Regions from separate parts of the Acetoanaerobium sticklandii genome, predicted to be linked through region 3. Evidence: riboswitches for the same ligand, from Rfam matches in the RefSeq annotation. Region 3 holds a riboswitch; each other region holds the start of a gene.
What was found. A riboswitch is a leader RNA that binds a small molecule or an ion and turns the genes downstream of it on or off. The one in region 3 is predicted to bind cobalamin.
Positions count from the first base shown of each region.

Region 1 (3,286 bases), 830 kb from region 3:
TGCTAATATCATAAAAATCGCTCCTCCAATAGCTGAGAATGGTATGAGTACTCTATTATCTGGACCAATAAGCAATCTTATAGTGTGAGGAACAATAAGACCCACAAACCCAATTATACCACTTACTGAAACTGCCGAAGCAACTATCATAGATGATATAAAAAGCAAAATTTTTTTTACTCTTTCAACCTCTACTCCCAAGCTATTTGCTGAGTCTTCTCCAAGTAACATTATATTTAAATCTCTTGAAAAAATTCCTATTCCTATAGTTCCTAAAACTACAATAGGAACTAAGATGTAAACTTGATTCCAGCTTGCTGCAGAAACACTCCCCATAAGCCAAAATACTATTTTTTCAATCTGCGCATGATTGAAGAGCATTAATAGCGATATTGCTGCTGAGAATAGATAATTTATTGATATACCTGCAAGAAGCAAGGTACTTGCAGGTATTTTCGTTCCAGTTTTTGCTATGAGGTATACAAGACTTACTGTAAGAATAGCCCCTATAAACGCAAAGAAAGTAACACCTCCTATGCCAATCGCTCCTATACCTAAACCAAAAATCATAGCAATAGCAGCTCCTAGTGCCGCTCCTGATGATATTCCAAGCACGTAGGGGTCCGCCATTGGATTTTTGAACATACCCTGAAATGCCGCTCCTGATACTGACAATCCCATTCCCACAAAAGCTGCTAATATTATTCTAGGAAGTCTTATCTGCCAAATAATAGTTATTTGATTTCTTTTAATATCATCAAGCGAGATTAAATCATCCACAAGAGGCAGCTTTGACAATAGAATTCTCACTGCTTTATCTATAGAAATATCTGCTACTCCAATCATACTAGATATAACTATCCCTAACATCAACACTATTGTCAAAATTATAAACATTAATTTGTAGAATGATTTTTTCTCTGTAAAGCTCATAGCCTTCCTCATTTCGTCATTATTAGAATTTGTCAGGATGAAGTATTTTTGCTAATGCTTCTAATCCATCAGCAAGTCTAGGTCCTTGTCTGTCTAGCATATTATTATCAATTTCAAATAATTTGCCCTCTTTAACTGCTGTTAGCTCATTATATCCATTTGCTGATTTTATTCCTGCTTTTGCTTCAAAGTATTTTGAGCAAATCACTATATCTGGATCTTTTTCTACAAGTGCCTCCAGATTATATTTCCATCCTGTTGCATCATTTGCTATGTTTTCTCCACCAGCCATATCAATAATCTGAGAAATAAATGTCTCTCCTGTTGCTGTATAGTCTCCGCCTTCTCCATAAGAAACTACGTAATATGCCTTTGGTTTAGGCTGATTTTCAACTGCCTCCTTAACTTTCTTTACCTTTGCTTGCATATCCGCTACTACGGCATTTGCATTTTCATCTGCATTTAATAGCCTTCCTGTTTTTAAGATTGTGTCATATACCCCTTCAAAGCTCTCCTCTCCATATAGAACTGCTACCGTAAGTCCTGAATCTTCTAATTTTTTTAAGACATCTAGATCAAAATGAGTAGATGCAATTATTAAATCAGGGTTAAGCTCCAATATTTTTTCTATGTTAGGCTCTCTTAAGCTCCCTATTGATTCCTTTTCTAAAACCGGCTCAGGATAATCACAATAATCCGTCCTTGCTACTAATTTAGCTTCCATACCAAGCGCATAAATAGTCTCTGTGATATTTGGAGCTATGGATATTATCCTTTGAGGTTCATTTTCTATAGTGACTTTTCTTCCCATAGAATCAGTAATTTCAAGTGGGTAGCCCTTAGAAGCTGTATTCGTTTGTATATTTTCCTGCTCTTCAGTCTGGACTGGTGCCTGACAACCTGTAAAGCTTAACAAAGCTATCATAAATAAAATCAATGTCCTTACTAAGGTTTTTTTATTAAATGTCATTTTTATATCCCCTTCGTAAATATAATTATTAAATCTGCTTGTATCCTTGCATAAAAATACACTTACCCTTAAAGGAAAGTGTCGACATAAATACTTCAATCCTCCCTCCGAAGATAGTAATAATAAGATAAGGCAGGTTTCCTGGCTCATGGTTCATCCTAATCTTCGGCCTTCTCAGTTTCCCAATGGCTTAATCGAATTTCGTTCCCATATACAGTAGCGGGGGCTGCAGTGGAATTTAACCACTTTCCCTTTTAACCCATCAAGGGCACCATATCTTTTATAATTTTTTTAAACTTATAATTTTTATTATATCAGTTTTATTCAAAAACAACAAATTTGCTTTTTAAATAAGATCTCAAAAAAATAACCTAATTTTTAGCTATTGAAACTAGAAATTAGGTTATTTTTTGATTATTATTTTTTATTTTCTTAAATCATCTAATATTTGAGTCTTTTCTTTAGTTTTCTCATCCTTGAGCTTAATAATTCTCGCAGGCGAACCAGCAACAACCACATTTTCTGGGACATCTTCAGTAACTACAGCTCCAGCAGCAACTACACTGTTATTTCCAATTACTACACCCTCTAGCACTACTGCATTTGCTCCAACTAAAACGTCATCTCCCACGATAACTGGTGTTTTACTAGGTGGTTCTAGTACACCAGCAATGACCGCTCCCGCTCCTATATGAGATCTTTTTCCTATTGTTCCTCTAGCTCCAACTACAGCATTCATATCTATCATTGTTTCATCGCCAATTTCTGCTCCAATATTTATTACTGCTCCCATCATTATAACGGCATTTTTTCCTATAGATACTCTGTCTCTAATTACTGCACCTGGCTCAATTCTCGCATCAAATTTTGTATAGTCTGACATAGGAATAGCGGAATTTCTTCTATCATTTTCTATATAATAAAACTCGATTTGGTTTTTATTTAGCTCCAAAAATTTATTTATTTCATCAGCTTCTCCAAATAAAATTCTCGATTTTCCTTCTCCAAAAACCATTAATTCATTAATGGCTTCATAATTTAGGTCTCCCTTAACATATAGCTTTACCGGAGTGGTTTTCTTAGCTTCCTTTATAAATCTAGCAATTTCATATGCATCTGTTAGTTTAGTTTCGTTAGTCATAATGTTTTTTATGATAAATTAATTATCATAATCTCCTTTTTATTATTTACGTAATTTATGGTCTACGTATAAAACCATATATTTTTGTTTTTAATTTTTAAATTTCAAACATATCTTGCATGCAGTACATTCCTTTTTCTTTCATATAAAGCCATTTTGCAGCATCAATAGCTCCATCTGCAAACAAATCCTTAGAAAGTGCCGTGTGCTTTATCTCAATTATATCACTGCTTCCTGCAAAT
Region 1 covers NC_014614.1:1,951,351-1,954,636, forward strand. Annotated here, with positions in the region: gene CLOST_RS09235 (FecCD family ABC transporter permease) at 1-933, opposite strand, end outside; gene CLOST_RS09240 (ABC transporter substrate-binding protein) at 956-1,903, opposite strand; cobalamin riboswitch at 2,018-2,194, opposite strand; gene dapD (2,3,4,5-tetrahydropyridine-2,6-dicarboxylate N-acetyltransferase) at 2,328-3,044, opposite strand; gene dapB (4-hydroxy-tetrahydrodipicolinate reductase) at 3,142-3,286, opposite strand, start outside.
Region 1: linked by a shared signal. The riboswitch ahead of CLOST_RS09240 (ABC transporter substrate-binding protein) and the one ahead of CLOST_RS05130 (cobyrinic acid a,c-diamide synthase CobB) in region 3 are both predicted to bind cobalamin.

Region 2 (3,286 bases), 1.1 Mb from region 3:
AATGTCTCTCCTACTTATAATTCCAACTAATTTTCCTTCTTCTATAACAGGGAGCCTATTTACCTTATGCTTTGTCATAAGGTTGGCTGCATCTGGTACGCTTTGTTCTGCTTCAATTACTATAACTGGGGTAGTCATTACATCCTCTACAAACATCCCTGTCATTTTCTTTAATTGCTTCTCAAATTTACTAGGATTGTCAATAAAAATATAGCTGTCAAAAATAGCCAAATATCTAGGAGGCTTTATTTCTCCTCCCCGATACATTAAATCGCCTTCAGTTATTATGCCTATAACATGATTTGCTTCATCTACAACTGGAAGTCCTGTTATATTATGCTCTAACAATAGCTTAATGGCTTTTTCAACTGAATCAGACTTTGAAACAGTAATAACATTTGGAGTCATTATATCTTTTGCTTTCATAGACACTCCCCCTTTAACCATTTTTTACCCTAAATTTTTAGCTTAAAGCTTTTTTAAAGATATTCCATCTTCCCTTAGTTCAACCTTTTCTTCTCTAAGAAGTCTGCCAAGACCTTTTTTGAAAGATTTTTTGCTCATGCTGAGCTGCTTTCTGATTTCATCAGGCTCTGAGCTGTCATTAAGTGCTAAAAACCCGCCTTGTTTTTCTATTTCCTTCAATATTGTATAAGAATCCTTATCTATCTGCTCAAGAGGCTTTAATCTAAGACTAAGCTTCAGCTTGCCTTCTTCATCCTTTTCTACTACTCTAGCCTTAATCATATCTCCTCGTTTATATATACGAAGAGCTTCACTGATTGGAAGCATACCGTGATATCTTCTATCGATAGCTACAAAAATACCTACATCTTTTTTTATACTGTAAATCATACCTTCAACCATATCATCTACATTGTAAGGAGACTCTCCTGATAATATCTCATAGGTGTGCATAGTAGCACATAATCTATCGCTCTTATCAATATAAAGCCCTACCATGTACTCATTTCCTTCTTCAACCTTTATTGTCTGCTCTCTAAATGGTAAAAGCAAATCTTTTTCTAAACCCCAATCCATAAATGCCCCTATATCCGTTATTTGAGACACCTTAAGCAAAGCTATAGTTCCTAGCGTTAGCTTTGGTTTTTCAGTTGTTGCTACTAGTCTATCCTTGGAATCTCTATATATAAATACGTCAATTTCATCGTCAATGCACAGTGTGCTTGGGACATATTTTTTAGGAAGAAGTACTTGATCATCCTCATCTCCTAAATATGCTCCAATAGTAGCAAACCTAACTACCTTTAATATTTGCCTTTCACCTAACAATATCATACCCTTACCTCCAAAAAACTATTATTAAATAAGTTTACCACATAATCGAAAAAAAACTCCCTTTATTTTTTAAAGGAAGTTTGAGCATTTTGGAAATAATGCAGTTAAAAGCTGCTATTACTCCGCAATGTTAGGGGCATAAAAGGGTAACCGGCTCTTGAAATGAGCGTAACGAAGAGCCGATTAATTGGGAGGATTAAAAAACTCCTCTTACGAAGATAAGAGGAGCTTAGGATTCATATACAAACATGAGCACTTTGCTTTAACCTCTCTATCTCTCGTAGAGTTTCTGGCTAATAATACAGGCAGGTATTCTGGCTTGAGGATTATCATTTTTACTTTCCTTCCCAATTCTCCGTTGAATCAGTGGATTAATAAGTAAAAACTACTCTCTTACAGCGGCGGGACCGCGTGGGAATTTCACCCAACTTCTCTTTTAATCAATCTTTCGATTAAACCATGTATCATAGTTATTAAGTTTTCTATATTAATTATATCCATCTTGTAAATTTCTGTCAACACCCTTACTTTCTAACAGTAAAAAAGCTTGCTCCTCTGGCACAGGTTTTGAATAATAATAGCCTTGGACTTTATCGCAATTATATTTTTTAAGAATATCTAGTTGAAGCTTGGTTTCAACTCCCTCAGCTATTACTTCTAAATCCAGCTTGTGAGCCATAGATATAATAAAGCTTGCGAGATTCTCAGTTATTGTATTTTTCGTTATATCCTCAACAAATGCTCTATCCATCTTAAGCGTTGTTATAGGAAGGTTTTGCAAATAGCTAAGTGATGAATACCCTGTTCCAAAATCATCAAGAGATATGGAAACTCCTTTACTTCTTAAAGCCTCAAGCTTTGTGTATGCTTCTTGAACTGAACGTATAAGTACAGTTTCAGTGATTTCTAATTCTATAAGCTTAAAATCTAGATTTTTACTTTCTATAGTAGCTAAAATAAAATCTGTGAAATCATCTTGGATTAATTGGACTATAGATATATTTACAGAGACTTTTATATCTTTATATCCTCTTCTAATAAGTTTAGATGCAAAATCGCAAGAGTTCACAAACACCCATTTACCTATAGCTACTATTTTTTGGCTCTCCTCAGCAATTTTAATAAAATCATTCGGAGGCACCATCCCTAGTTCTCTGCTTTTCCATCTAATCAAAGCTTCAAATCCAGATATTTTGTCATTAGAAGTTTTATACTGAGGTTGGAAATATAGCATAAACTCCTTATTATCAAGCGCAAATTGAAGGTTGTGCTCTATTTTAGTTTTTTCTATAATTCTGTAATTCATCACATCATCAAAAAATACGTAGCGCTCTTTGCCTCTCTGCTTCGCTTCATACATTGCAATATCAGCGTTTTTCAGTAGTTGCTGAACTGTTTTTCCAGCAAAAGGATATACCGCAATTCCCATACTCAGTGTGGTATGAATTTTTATCTTGTCCATGAATATAGGCTTGTGAACGCAATTCATTATTTCTTGTGCTGCTATTTCAATCTGCTGCGTCGATGCCGTTACTAAAAATGCAAATTCATCTCCACCAATTCTATACACACGTATAGCCTGACTAGATAAGTTTAAGAATATTTTTGCAATTTCAATTAAAAATTCATCTCCAAAATGATGGCCTAAGGTGTCATTAATATATTTAAAATTATCAATGTCAATAATCATAAGTGCTGCAGTTATAGCTTCCTGTTGTTTCACATGCTCTTGTATATCATTTGTAAGAGCAATTCTGTTTGGAAGCTTAGTCAGAGAATCGAAATAAACCAGTTTTTTTAGTTCCTCCTCAGAGTTGTATATCTGCTCGTATAAATCATGCAGTTCTTCATTTTGGCTCTCTAGCTGTCGTTTAGTTCTTATCAGCCTCCTAGTGTAATATATCAGACTAAGGACCAATATTATAAGTAAAAATATTACTGTCATAACCAAATAATAAGCCTCTGGATTTGATTCTCTAAATGATAA
Region 2 covers NC_014614.1:2,195,701-2,198,986, forward strand. Annotated here, with positions in the region: gene CLOST_RS10400 (CBS domain-containing protein) at 1-426, opposite strand, end outside; gene CLOST_RS10405 (CvfB family protein) at 469-1,299, opposite strand; cobalamin riboswitch at 1,587-1,777, opposite strand; gene CLOST_RS10410 (ABC transporter substrate binding protein) at 1,787-3,286, opposite strand, start outside.
Region 2: linked by a shared signal. The riboswitch ahead of CLOST_RS10405 (CvfB family protein) and the one ahead of CLOST_RS05130 (cobyrinic acid a,c-diamide synthase CobB) in region 3 are both predicted to bind cobalamin.

Region 3 (3,286 bases):
ATTTGTAGTATCTCTGCCTACTATATAAGAAAGTGCTAGCCTAGATTTTTCTATATCGCCAGTTTCCAAAGCTTTATATATCTTTACGGCTTCATCTTTAAGGCACTTAACGGAAAAAGTAGTGTAAAGTATAAAGCCTTCTATTAATACACCTACAGACTCATTTATTCCAAAAGATAGCTTTACAAGTGAGAATGTAATTGCATAAGTTAAAGCAACTGTAGTTAGCATTAGAATAAATCCAGCTAATTTGAGCTGAGATGGAGATTTAAAGCTCCTTCTTAGGCTGGCTTCCATAAAATTTATGTATTTTCCTATAAATCTAGTCGGATGTGGAAAGCTGTAGGGATCTCCAAATATCAAATCTAGTATAAAAGCTATTAGGATGCTATAAATTAGATTCACTGTATTCCTCCAAAGCTGAGCAAAATTTATATATAAGATTGTAGTCTGAAGCAAAATGAGTATGAAGATAGGTTCCAAATGTATTTTTGTACCTATATCCTCCTGCCCAGGTTTTTATACTATAATCTGACAATTCTTTTTCCATACTATATACAGGCTCTAAATCTGTTATAAATTCTGAATGGTGAAATTCATGCCCTCTTACTATTTGCCCTTTTTCTCCTATTATGGTTGGCTCATTAAGTTTTCCTTGGCAGTATCCGAATCTTTGGAGCTTTGCGCTCATCTTACTGTATCCAGATAGAATTCCAGTCATATCAAATTTGTCGCCATCACTATCTATCAGATAATCTCCTAAATACATAAGTCCGCCGCATTCTCCATAAATAGGCATGTTATTATTAGAAGCCTCTTTAATACTAGCTCTCATTTTAGTGTTATTAGATAGCTCTCTAGCAAAAACCTCCGGATATCCTCCTCCAAAATATATTCCATCACATTTTGGAAGCTCTCTGTCACTTATCGGGCTAAAATATTCTAGCTTTATACCTGCAAGCTTAAATATATTAAGCGTATCTGGATAATAAAAGTTGAAAGCTTTATCGAAAGCAACAGCTAGCGTTAGGTTCTTATCACTTCTTTTTATTGCTCTCTTAGACTCCCAAGTTGATTTTGCTTTGCTTATTTTTATAATTTCATCTAAATCCAAATATGTAGCAACCAAGTCTGCCATTGTCTGCAATTTTTGCTCTGAATCATCCAGCTCTGATTGCATCACTAGTCCAAGATGTCTAGATGGTAATGATATATCTGAATTTTTAGGTATCCTACCTAATACTTTCACATTTACATTTTTCTCTATTGCCTGCTTTAATATGTCATAGTGATTCTCGCTAGAAACATTGTTTAAAATTACTCCCACTATATCGAGGTCTTTATCAAACTCAACGAAGCCTTTTACTAAAGCAGCCGCTGAACCTGCCATAGCCCTTGCATCTATTACTAAAATAACAGGGCAATTTAAAATTTTTGCCATAGACGCACTAGAACAGTAATCACTGTCTGATTGATAGCCATCATATACGCCCATTACTCCTTCTATTATTGATATATCCGATGTCTTTGCATAGGCTGCAAAAATATTTCTTATTTCATCTTTTGGAAGTATGAATTCGTCTATATTATGTGAATCTAATCCAGAGGCCTGTTTATGGTAGCTTGTATCAATATAATCTGGTCCTACTTTATATGGCTGAACTTTTAGACCTTTATCCTTAAGCGCACGCATCAATCCACTTGTGATTGTAGTTTTTCCTGCTCCACTATGAGTTGCAGCTATCATAATCCTATCCATAATTTCCTCCCAATTTCACAAAATTTCAATCTATTAGAGCAATATAAATCGCTCATATCTCATGTATGTTCTGCTATATTTACAATAAAAAAACCAGACCTAAGGCCTGGTTCAACATTATATCTTTACTTAATTTTCATTTACTAATTAATGCTATATCTAAGTAAATTAAATTTAAAACTAGATATGTGTGAATCCTTCCTCCCCGAAAGTATCATGCATGTACAGGCAGGTCTCCTGGCTAAGAATCAACCTCTTTCGTACCTTCCCACTTTTAAAAAAAGCAGTGGCATCAACGAAATCGTCATCTTTTACAGTAGCGGGGGCTGCAGAGGAATACCTCATTTCCCTATTAAGCTATCTAGCACCTGAACATCGTATTATTTTATTTACTCATTTATAATACCATAAAGAAAAACTAGAATCAATCATATAATGAATTTTTATAAGCTTAGATACAAGTTATTGCAATGGATTTGCATTAAACCTCTGCTAAATCGATGCCAAAAATTCTGAAAACCTGCTCTCTTTTGATTCAGCATAATCATATATTACTGGATAAGGAAAAACAAATTCGTTTACTAAGCTTAAGCCACCTATAGTTTCTAAAACCTTAAATCCAACTTTATACGTTTTAGAATCAAGTGCTGCAAAGACAAGCTCGCTTTCTGTCGTAAAAAAAACAGCCTCTAAATCGTCGCTTATATTATATTCTTCTTCCTTAACATGGTCATTATGAGGCTTAAACTTTGTGTACATATCCCCTTTGTCAAAAGGCACTTTGTATAAGGTTGGATATGCCTTTTTTAAATTATGCACTAGCTCTTCATCTTGAATTTTATAGTGAGCTATATACTCAGGTCTACTTATCTCTTTTCTAACACTTTCACTGTCAACTAGCTGTTTTTCTCCTGCTAATATGGACCTAAGCTTAAATGGATTTTCATCTATTATAGTAAATCCGAGCTTAAGCTTATAGTAGCCTGTAGCATCTTCAATTATCGCATTTGAGTAGTATCTATTATCATTCATTTTGCTAACAGTATTTTTTAAAAGCACGGCTCCCTTTGAGGATACCTCAGGATAAAGAGGTTTTTTTTCAGACGAAAAATATCTTAGAGCTTTGCTATCTTTAGCTACTAGTCTCATAGTCATATAATTAATAAACTCTATAGGCTCCGATATAGCTACGCAGGTTTTGAAAAAAAGTTTTTCTTCGTCCACAGTAGTATCTCTTTTTAATAAATATTCATATTCTAAAAAATCTCCTGGAAAAGACAGCGAGCTTTTAATATTAATTCTTGCATATTCATACAGTAAGTTAAGCGCTTCTTTTTTTGTTATTCTTATTATACTAGAGCCCAGACCACCCATAAGTCTATTTTCTTCAATAAATATATCCTTTAGACTAGCATTACGAAGTCCTACATAATCAGCTATTCCATCTTCTTCAGCATCCAATAAGAAGAATTGATTTAGTGTTTCTTTTTCATCCTGCCATTTTATATGTAACCCAAGACTCCCCAT
Region 3 covers NC_014614.1:1,124,487-1,127,772, reverse strand. Annotated here, with positions in the region: gene cbiB (adenosylcobinamide-phosphate synthase CbiB) at 1-405, opposite strand, end outside; gene CLOST_RS05130 (cobyrinic acid a,c-diamide synthase CobB) at 389-1,759, opposite strand; cobalamin riboswitch at 1,970-2,146, opposite strand; gene CLOST_RS05125 (hypothetical protein) at 2,252-3,286, opposite strand, start outside.